DNA from 3 places in the Mesorhizobium sp. PUT5 genome. Region 3 is predicted to be linked to each of the others. Evidence: predicted binding sites of a transcription regulator. Region 3 holds the regulator's gene; each other region holds the start of a gene.
The links. Region 3 encodes LexA, which represses DNA repair genes until DNA is damaged. Its sites were predicted from a motif close to TGTTCNNNNTGTGTTCNG; they were not measured.
Positions count from the first base shown of each region.

Region 1: a site for LexA is predicted at 2,014-2,031, ahead of ACTDI4_RS08875 (cytoplasmic protein). Genes of this name have one in related genera too.
Region 2: a site for LexA is predicted at 1,687-1,704, ahead of ACTDI4_RS07195 (PA0069 family radical SAM protein). Genes of this name have one in related genera too.

Region 1 covers NZ_JBQOSO010000003.1:1,542,257-1,545,530, reverse strand. Annotated here, with positions in the region: gene istA (IS21 family transposase) at 1-639, opposite strand, end outside; gene ACTDI4_RS08880 (IS1595 family transposase) at 947-1,918, opposite strand; gene ACTDI4_RS08875 (cytoplasmic protein) at 2,167-2,520, shown strand; gene ACTDI4_RS08870 (MucR family transcriptional regulator) at 2,545-2,970, opposite strand.
Region 2 covers NZ_JBQOSO010000003.1:1,176,564-1,179,837, reverse strand. Annotated here, with positions in the region: gene ACTDI4_RS07205 (ABC transporter substrate-binding protein) at 1-109, opposite strand, end outside; gene ACTDI4_RS07200 (substrate-binding domain-containing protein) at 524-1,543, shown strand; gene ACTDI4_RS07195 (PA0069 family radical SAM protein) at 1,779-2,933, shown strand; gene ACTDI4_RS07190 (ribonuclease HII) at 3,182-3,274, shown strand, end outside.
Region 3 covers NZ_JBQOSO010000003.1:2,582,773-2,586,046, reverse strand. Annotated here, with positions in the region: gene ACTDI4_RS14140 (ComEC/Rec2 family competence protein) at 1-795, shown strand, start outside; gene lexA (transcriptional repressor LexA) at 1,066-1,782, opposite strand; gene ACTDI4_RS14130 (hypothetical protein) at 2,068-2,289, shown strand; gene ACTDI4_RS14125 (right-handed parallel beta-helix repeat-containing protein) at 2,432-3,274, shown strand, end outside.

The DNA.
Region 1 (3,274 bases), 1.0 Mb from region 3:
GCGGCGATCCTTGCCGATGAAGATCGCGTCCACCGCCGTCTTCATGTTGTCGTAGATGCCGCGCGTGCAGGTTCCGCGGAAGAAGGCGAAGGCCCGATCATGGGCGTCGAACACCATCTCCTGCGTCTCGCGCGGATACGCCCGAACAAAGAACATGCGGCTATGACAGAGCCGCATGTGCGCCACCTTCACCGTAACCGTCACGCCGTCCAGCAGGACGACCTCGTGACTCCAGTCGAACTGATAGGCTTCGCCGGGCGCAAAGCTCAGCGGGATATAGGCCTCGGCCGCGGCGCTGCCGCGTTGCTCTTCCCAATCCTGCGCATGCCGCCACACTGAGCTGTAGCTGCCGTCATAGCCGAGGCCGCGAAGCTCCTCGAAGATCCGGATCAGCGTCAGCCGTTCCCGCTGCGGCTTCGCTGCATTCGCCGACAGGAGCCCGTCCAGCTTCTCGCGCCAGGCCCCCATGCGAGGATAGGACTGATGCTTGCGCTCGTACCGGAACTCCGTCTCGTCCGAGCGCAGCACCTTGCGGACCACTTTCCGCGAGATCTTCAGCTCCCGGCAGATCGCCTTGATCGACTTCCCCTGCACCAGCGACAGCCGGCGTATCTTTGCAATCGTCTCCACAACCAACATCCAAAACACAAATGCCTCCGATCAAACCGGAGGCACTTTGATGACCCCACGTTAAGGGGTCCCGTTTGGACGAAAATTACCCCTCAAACAGGGTCCTCATTCCACGAAAAATCACACCTTAGCCGCCCGTGGCGTCGGGCGACACAGACCCCGCCAAGGGTCTAGCTGGCGTGAGTACCTTGGTCGTTGGTCCGGTCGCACCGGTGCCAATGACTGGCTCGCGTCAGCCAGTTTCAGAATAGCGATTTGCTACCCAGAGTCGAATCGCTGTTTCCTGCGCTTGAGGAGAAATTTGCGCGCCTTTTGCTTAGGCGATACCGGCTTCACCAATCCGCCGATAGGTGAGGCGCTTGTCACGAGCCATACGAAGCAGGTCTTCGGCGCGTTCTGCATCACTGATCTTTAGCGCGGTACGGCGATTGTAACGGAAATCGAATTCGGCAAGGTAGCGGTGAAGATGGGCTTCGCCGCAATGCTGGTAAACGCCGATCATGCCGCGCTTGAACACCGAGAACACGTTTTCAATCGTGTTGGTGTGGACGATACCGCGCGCGTATTCCTTGCGGGAATGATTGACAGTTTCGTGCTTGGCATATTCCTCGCCAGTCGTGGTGTAGAGGCGGCTTTCGTCGGTGTAGAGCGTTGACGAGCGGTCAGCGTTGCGAACCAGAATGTCGCGCACAACGTCTTTGGTGGCGTGCTGGACGTGGAAGGAGCGAACCTTGCCGCCGCGCTCGACCAGCGAAACAACGGTGCGCTTCTGTGCGCCGCCGCTCTTGCCTTTCTTGGTGAAGGGGCGACCCTTGCGCTGCGGTGAGACATAGGGAGTGTCGCGCTTGCCGATGTAGGTTTCGTCGGCTTCCACGGTCTTGCCTTCGCCGCCAAGAGGACCAGCAGACTTAACGTCTTCCTTCATGGCTTCGCGGATGCGATGCGCCATGAACCAGGCGGTCTTGTAGGTAACGCCCAACATGCGGTGAAGCTGGTGCGCGCTGATGCCCTTCTTGGAGGCGGCCATCAGGTGCGAAGCCATCACCCACTTGTTTAGTGGAATTTTGGAACGCTCGAACACGGTGCCAACAGTCACGGAAAAGGGCTGGCGGCATTCGTTGCACTTATAGACGCCGGGGCGAGTGGATTTGCCCTCAAGCTTGGTGATGCGACCAGGGTTCGCATTGCCGCAATGTGGGCAGATCGGACCATGCGGCCAATGGATGGCCTCCAGATGGGCGCGGGCCTTGTCGGCATCGTGGTAAATCGCGTTGGTGAGATCGAGCATTTCCGTAACTCCTTGACTCCCTTATCGCATTTAGCGTCTGGTACGTCAAGTATATAATAAGGAATATGTTCCTTATATTCACAGCTCGACGGCATGTGAACAAACAATGAACATATCGGCAAGGCGAGTGCAGACAACCTATTGAAATACTTGCCTTCTATATTTTCCTCAAAAAGATCCTCCGTCGCTTACTCCCCATCCTCTCACGAGCCTCGATAGTGGCGTCGAGAACCCGCATGGGAGGCAGCATGAGACAGTTCGAAGCGGAGGCGCGCATCTTCGCCACCCAAAGGCAGGAGGCGGTGGAACAGGCGGGGCAACTCGCCGCGGCAAAACTCATCTGCGGGATCGACCTGCCGGTTGCCCTGGCGGCCCCGCCTGCCCAGAAGAACCAGTTCGCCGGCCGTCTGCGGCGGGCGATCGAGCGGGAGCGGCTGAAGGGCATGAGCCGGCACTGGAGCTACGACCTCAACCGCCACATCGCGCTCAAGCAGGTACTGGACAGGCTGCTCGGCACCGAGGCGGCCCCGCTGCCCTGCACGCGCCCGAGGCGCCCTCGACCGACCGATGCAAACAAAAACGGCGCCCGAAAGCGCCGCTGATTTCCAAAGGTCCGGAAGGCGTGGTCACCGGGTCTTGCGCTTGCGCCCCAAACCCATCTTCTTGGCAAGCTGCGAGCGGGCGGCCGCATAGCTTGGCGCCACCATCGGGTAGTTCGCGTCGAGGCCCCACTTTTCGCGATACTGGTCCGGCGTCATGTTGTAGTGCGTCATGAGGTGGCGCTTGAGCGACTTGAACTTCTTGCCGTCTTCCAGGCAGACGATGTAGTCGTCGTGCACCGAGCGCTTGGGATTGACGGCCGGCTTCTGCTTGTCGACCTGAGGCTGTTCCGTGGTGCCCCCCACCCTGCCGAGTGCCGAATGGACATCGGCTATCAGGTTCGGCAGTTCTCCTACGGGAACCGGATTGTTGCTGACATAGGCGGCAACCACATCGGCGGTAAGTTCGATCAGCATATCGCTGTTTCTGGACGGCGTTTCGGCAAGTTCCATGGTTTTCGGGCCTCAGTGATGTTTTTTGATTTTCATGCCCATTCTCGGCAGCCTGGACACGGCGCGACATTTCTGCGGGAAGGAGAACCCGCGATTCGCATCACGCGGCTTTAATGAACCCCACCACCAATCAAGTCAATTCACTTCTTCGGTCTAATCATTTCAGATCGAGAAATATTGATAACTCAACTCTCTTAATTGCGTTCTCATCAAGTTCCTCATCGCTAACGGCAAGCGACAGTCAAGAATCCCGCCCGTTACGAGGGACTATACCTATCCGAAACCGCCTTTCGCGTCGCAAACT
Region 2 (3,274 bases), 1.4 Mb from region 3:
CCCAGTGGAAGCGGGCGTCCTCGCCCGGCTTGAACTTCAGCTCCGCCTGCGCGGGCACGCCGAGCGTCAGGGCGGCAATGGCTGCGCCCAGCAAAAGCATCTTCTTCATTCGCGTCCTCCCGATGATGGCTCCCCCCCGGGACCGCTTTTCGGATCGTTCCCCGGACGGAACTTCGCTTGACGGAACCTCCATTCCGCCGCCGGCATCGCCCCGGCCCTGCCCCGGCACCGATCCTGCCCCGGCAAGGCGAAATCCGCAACATTGCGCGGATATCTTCAAAGCGCTTTGGCCGTACGCATCTCGCCATCGTCTCCCGAAAGAGTCAAGAGGGCCACATATAAATCGATTGAAATCAGCAATGGACCTTTGCGGACGTGCATTGCAGCAAGGATTTTTGGCAACGCAGCAGAATCCGGGACTTCAAAGCGGCGCCGGCCCCGCCTATCCTGCCATGGGAACGCCGCGCCGCGGCCAAGGTTGCGGGTGGAGATTTGAAAGCGCTTTGGAAGCCTGGAGGCCGCATTGAACCTCAAGCAGCTCTCGCGCATGCTGGAGCTTTCGCAGACCACCGTGAGCCGGGCCCTGAACGGCTATCCGGAGGTGAGCGAGGAGACGCGCCGGCGCGTGGTGGACGCCGCCAAGCGCCATGGTTACCGGCCCAACCCGAGCGCGCGGCGACTGGCGACGGGCAAGTCCGGCATGATCGGCTATGTGCTGCCGACCGGGGCGGCGGTCGACATCGACCCGCATTTCGTGGAGTTCCTTTCCGGGCTCGGCGACTATGCCCGCGGCCACGAGTTGGACCTGGTGCTTTCGCCCGCCGACGCGGACGACCAGGAGACCACCTATCGCCGCATCGTCGCCAACCGGCAGGTGGATGCCGTCTACATCTCCTCGCCGCGCCCCAGCGACCGGCGCGTGGCGCTGCTGGCCGCGCTCGGCCTGCCCTTCATCGTGCACGGGCGCAGCGAAGGGCTGGATCTCGACTATCCCTTCATCGACATCGACAATGAAGGCGCCTTCCACGAGGCGACGCGGCTTCTGGTGCAGCTCGGCCACCGCCGCATCGGTCTCATCAACGGCGACACGCGCGAGACCTTCGCCATCCATCGCGAGCGCGGCATGCGCCGGGCGCTGACGGGCGCCGGGCTGGCGCTGGAGGCGCGCCACGCCGCCTCCGCCGCCATGACTGAGGAGAACGGCTACCGCGCGGCCCGGCAGTTGCTGGAGGGCGAGGCCGCGCCCACCGCCATCCTGTGCTCCAGCCTCATCATGTCGCTGGGCGTGGTGCGGGCGGTGCGCGAACTCGGCCTTTCCGTACCCGGCGACCTGTCGCTGATCGCCCATGACGACGTCTTTCCATGGCTGAAGCCCGAAAGCTTCCCGGTGCCCCTTTCCACCACGCGCTCCTCGATCCGGCTGGCCGGCGCGCGCGTGGCCGAGCGGCTGGCGGCGCGCATCGCCGGGCTGGAGGACGGCGCGCGCGGCGAGGTCTGGCCGGTCGACCTGGTGGTGCGCGGCTCCATCGCCGGAGTGAAATAAAGCGTGAAATAGACGTAGCGGGGCCGCGAAAGGCACGGCTCGCTCCGCTCGCTTTTTCCACCTCCGCTCTCCAGCGATTCCGGTGCCCATGCTCTTCCCTTTCGAGCCGGAGAGGGGCAGGCAGCGCCGCCCTCCCGACAAAAAGTTCTTGCTTTGTTCCAGAGAACAAAATAGGAATAATTTCATGGGAACAGCGATTCGACAGCCTGCGGACAGCCCCTTCGAGAGGGCCAAGATGGAGCAGATCGTGCGTGCGGACATCGCCGCCTTCGGCGCCGGGCGCGCCGAGATGGCCAATGCCATGATCGAGCAGAGCGGCGTGCGGGTGCGGCCCGAGCGCAACCGCGGCCGCTCGGCCGGCATCAATCCCTCCGGCCGCTTCGAGCCGGTGACGCGGCATGCCTTCGACGACGGCTGGGATTCCATCGAGGACCTGCCGCCCTTCCGCACCGAGGTGCAGGTGGAGAAGCCGCGCACCATCATCACCCGCAACGATTCGCCCGACATCTCCTTCGACCGCTCGATCAACCCCTATCGCGGCTGCGAGCATGGCTGCGTCTACTGCTTCGCGCGGCCGAGCCACAGCTACATGGGCCTGTCGCCGGGGCTGGATTTCGAATCGAAGCTGTTCGCCAAGCCGGACGCCGCCCGCCTGCTGGACAAGGAACTGTCGAAGCCGGGCTACCAGCCGCGCACCATCGCCATCGGCACCAACACCGATCCCTACCAGCCGGTGGAGCGGCAATGGCACATCATGCGCGAGATCCTGGAGGTGCTGGAGGCGCGCGGCCATCCGGTCGGCATCGTCACCAAGTCGGCGCTGGTGGTGCGCGACATCGACATATTGGCGCGCATGGCCGAGCGGGGGCTGGCCAAGGTGGCGCTTTCGGTGACGACGATCGACCGCATGCTGGCACGCACCATGGAGCCGCGCGCCTCCACCCCGGCGAAGCGGCTGGAGGCGATCCGGCAATTGTCGGAAGCCGGCATCCCCGCCTCGGTGATGGTGGCGCCGATCGTGCCGGGGCTGAACGACCAGGAGATGGAGCGCATCCTCGATTCGGCCAGCGCGGCCGGTGCGCGCGAGGCCGGCTACGTGCTGCTGCGCCTGCCGCTGGAGGTGGCGCCCATCTTCAAGGACTGGCTGCTGCGGCACTATCCCGACCGCTACCGGCACGTCATGTCGCTGATCCGCTCCATGCGCGACGGCAAGGACTACGATTCGGAATGGGGCAAGCGCATGAAGGGCAGCGGCCCCTATGCCTGGCAGATCGGCCGGCGCTTCGAGATCGCGGCCAAGCGGCTCGGCCTCAACACCGTGCGGCGCCGGCTGCGGACCGACCATTTCGTCCCGGCCGCGCGCCAGTATGAGCAGTTGACGCTGCTTTAGAGCAATTCCAGCAGAAGTGCGAAGCGGTTTTGCGTTCGGAATTGCATCAAAACAAAGGGTTGGGGCAGTTCCGCGATTCGGAGAAAGCGGAAATGCCGCAAACCGGTCATGCGGCCGCCCGGGCCGAGTGAAACCTTCAAGACCCCGTCCGGCCCTCGTCCCCCGGCCGTCGACGGCGCCCGCGACCCGACGCCCCACCGGCTCGCCGGGCCTTGCGGAGAATCGGGGCCGGTGCGAATCTCGCCGCCATGGTTCGCGCCCGCTCCGATTCTCCGCTCCTCTTCGAGATCGTCGAAAAGCCCGACTTCTCCGTCGAGACGAAGGCCATGGCCGCCGGGCAA
Region 3 (3,274 bases):
GAATCGGTGCTTCTGACCACGGTGGCGCTGGTGATCGGCACCATGGCCACGACGCGGCTGCGACTGGCCGCGATACCATTCGTGGTTCTCGGGCTGCTGACGCTGCGCGCGGTGCAGGCACCCGACGTGCTGGTCTCGGAAGATGCACGGCTCGTCGCAGTGCCGATCGGAGGCGGGGAGATCGCGGTCAACCGGGAGCGGCCGAACGCGTTCACCATGGAGAATTGGAGCCGTGCGCTGAATGCGGAGATCGCCGTCCCGCCGGAGGCGCTGAAAGGGCGCGACCTGCGCTATGCGGGCGAGGGTGCGCCGGACCTGCCGCCGGGATCGCCCTTCATGTGCGCCGCCCGATCGTGCGTGGCCCGCCATCCTTCGGGGGCGATTGTCGTGCATGCGGCAAATACGGCAGCGGCGCGGCCGGCCTGCGCGTTTGCCGCGCTCATCGTCATAGATGACGCGACGGCGGCCGATCCCTGCAGCGATCCGCTCGTGGCCGTGCTGACCAAGCGCGATCTCGCCCGGTCCGGCAGCGCGGCCATCCGCTTCGACGCGAATTCCGCTGCCGCGCCTGCCGAAATCCGGTTCGCAGTCGAAAACGACTATCGTCCGTGGCATCTCCAGCGCCGGTTTTCGCGCGAGGCGAGAGGTCTGGCGCCCTATCAGGCCAATTCCGGCCCCAGAAGTCGCGCTCAAGGAATCTCCAGAACGGCCAACCGCAACGAGAACAGTTCCAAAGCGCCCCATGGCAGCCAGGGCGATCGCGGCCGAGGCGATGACGAAGCCGACGACGGCTGAGATGGCAGGCGCATCGAGCAACCTTCCAGGCCGGTGGTGGAGGGAGCCTCGCGCTCTGAACGATATCAAGGGACGTATCGGCATGCGGACGGCAAGAGAGCCCGCCCGATAGCGCTGCCAGCCACATTCGCTGGCTGCCTGAGCCCGCAGCTAGGCAACAACACGGGGCAATCACGGGGCAATATGGAATCTCTGCCCGTGATTTCCGCGCGCAAGGGACCGGACGGCCCGGAGAACCTCCCGAATGGGGCAGGCCATCGGCAACTGTCGTCAATATCGCCGGATCAGCCCGACCAGCTTGCCCTGGACCTTCACCCGGTCCGGCCCGAAAATGCGCGTTTCATAGGCGGGGTTAGCCGCTTCCAGCGCAATCGACGCGCCCTTGCGGCGGAAACGCTTCAGGGTAGCTTCCTCCTCGTCTACCAGCGCCACCACGATTTCACCCGGATTGGCGGTGTTTGCGTTGCGGATGATGACCGTATCTCCATCGAAGATGCCGGCCTCGATCATCGAATCGCCCTTGACCTCAAGCGCATAGTGCTCGCCGCCGGCGATCATGTCCGGCGGCACCGAGATGGAATGGGTCTTGTGCTGGATGGCGTCTATGGGCACGCCGGCTGCGATCCGGCCCATAACCGGGATGGAAATGGAGGCCGTGGCCTCGTCGTCGTTGCCCGGCGCCTGCCGCGGCGCCTCCCTGGCCGGCCGGCCGAGACTGCCCTGGATGACGCTGGGCGAGAACTTGCGCGCGGCATTGAGGCCCGGCGCGATCGAATCGGGCAGCCGCAGCACCTCAAGCGCGCGCGCGCGGTTGGGCAGCCGGCGGATGAAGCCGCGCTCCTCCAGTGCCGTGATCAGCCGGTGGATGCCTGATTTCGACGCAAGATCGAGCGCTTCCTTCATTTCGTCGAAGGAAGGCGGAATGCCGCTCTCCTTCAATCTTTCGTGAATGAAGAGGAGAAGCTCGTGTTGCTTGCGCGTCAGCATGGTGCCCCCGAATGATCGGAATCGGAAAAACAAACCCGGAACAAACACTATCTGTTCCAGTTGTGTTCCGCAACGCTTAAAGTTCGATGAATGTTTGGGAGGGCGGGTGGCATTATCCTGCGCCGAGGCTCCGCCAGAGGCCCGGCTCCGTCCGGTCCCTTTCGCCGGTCGCCGAGCCGCTTCAAATCATCGTGAAGTAGCCGGGAGGGCAAGAACCGGCCGGTGCGCGCTCTAGCTATTCGTCCGGGGGATTTCCAGAGGTGCCATCTTTCACAGGAGAATAGCATGATCAAGACAGTTCTGATCGCTGGTTCGCTGACGGCTATTGCCGCCTTCCCGGCATTTGCCGCAACGGATTACTGGGTGGCGCAGGATGCCGGCACCAAGAAGTGCCAGGTCGTGTCCAGCAAGCCCGACGGCAAGAAGATGATGGATGTCGGCAGCAAGATGTATACGGCCAAGGCGAATGCCGAAAAGGCCATGAAAATGCTGTCGGCTTGCAAATAGCCTGCTCCGTGCCTGCCCGGCTATGCGCGCCTATGCGCCGGCCGGGCTTCTCGTCTGTGCTGCAGGACGCTTGGCCGATGGGCCGCGCAGGCGCATGATAGGCTCCCATGCGGGTCGAACTGTTGGAAAGGCGGGCGGTGCGATGGTCAGGCGTTTGGCATGCATAACGGCTGCGGCACTTGCCGTCGTTCCGGCCTCCATGGACGGTGCCCGCGCCGGCGACACCGTTGCGGCCATGGAGACCGCCCGGCCGGGTTCGCCGGATGCAGGCGTTCCGGCTGGAACGAAACTAACCACCTACACCGGCCCGATGACGATCACGCAGGCTGGAACCGTCATCGAAGGGCAGATCATCAACGGTTCTCTTCGGATTACTGCTCCCGACGTCATCATCAAGAACTGCGTCATCAACTATGATGGCTGGTGGGGCATCGACGCCGAAGGCGCCAAGAACATCACCATCCAGAACTGCGAGATCACCGGCCCCGGCTATGCCAAGAACGCCAATGCGGCCATTCTCGGCAGCGGCAACTTCATCGGCAACGACATCTCCAAGTCGGAGAACGGCATTGTCCTGACCGGCGGCGCCAGCACGGTGAAGGGCAACTATATCCACGACCTCGCCGCCGCCGGCGCCGACCCGCACTATGACGGCATCGCCGTGCAGGGCGCCCAGAACGGAGTGCTGATCGAGGGCAACACGGTGATCGGCCGCGATACCTCCGACATCTTCATCAAGAACAATTTCGGGCCGATCAACGACGTCACCGTCAAGGGCAACCTGCTGCTCGGCGATGCCGGCTATCAGGTCTATGTCGACGGCCGTGACAAGGGCGGCGCCATCACCGGCGTCACCATCGCAGACAATTACGTGCAGAAGGGGGGATATGGCTATTATTCGGTGGACAACAGCAAGCCCCTGATTTCCGGCAATGTCGAATTCCTGCCGGGTAAGATGCCGCGTTCGATGCTGGAAACGGGAGTG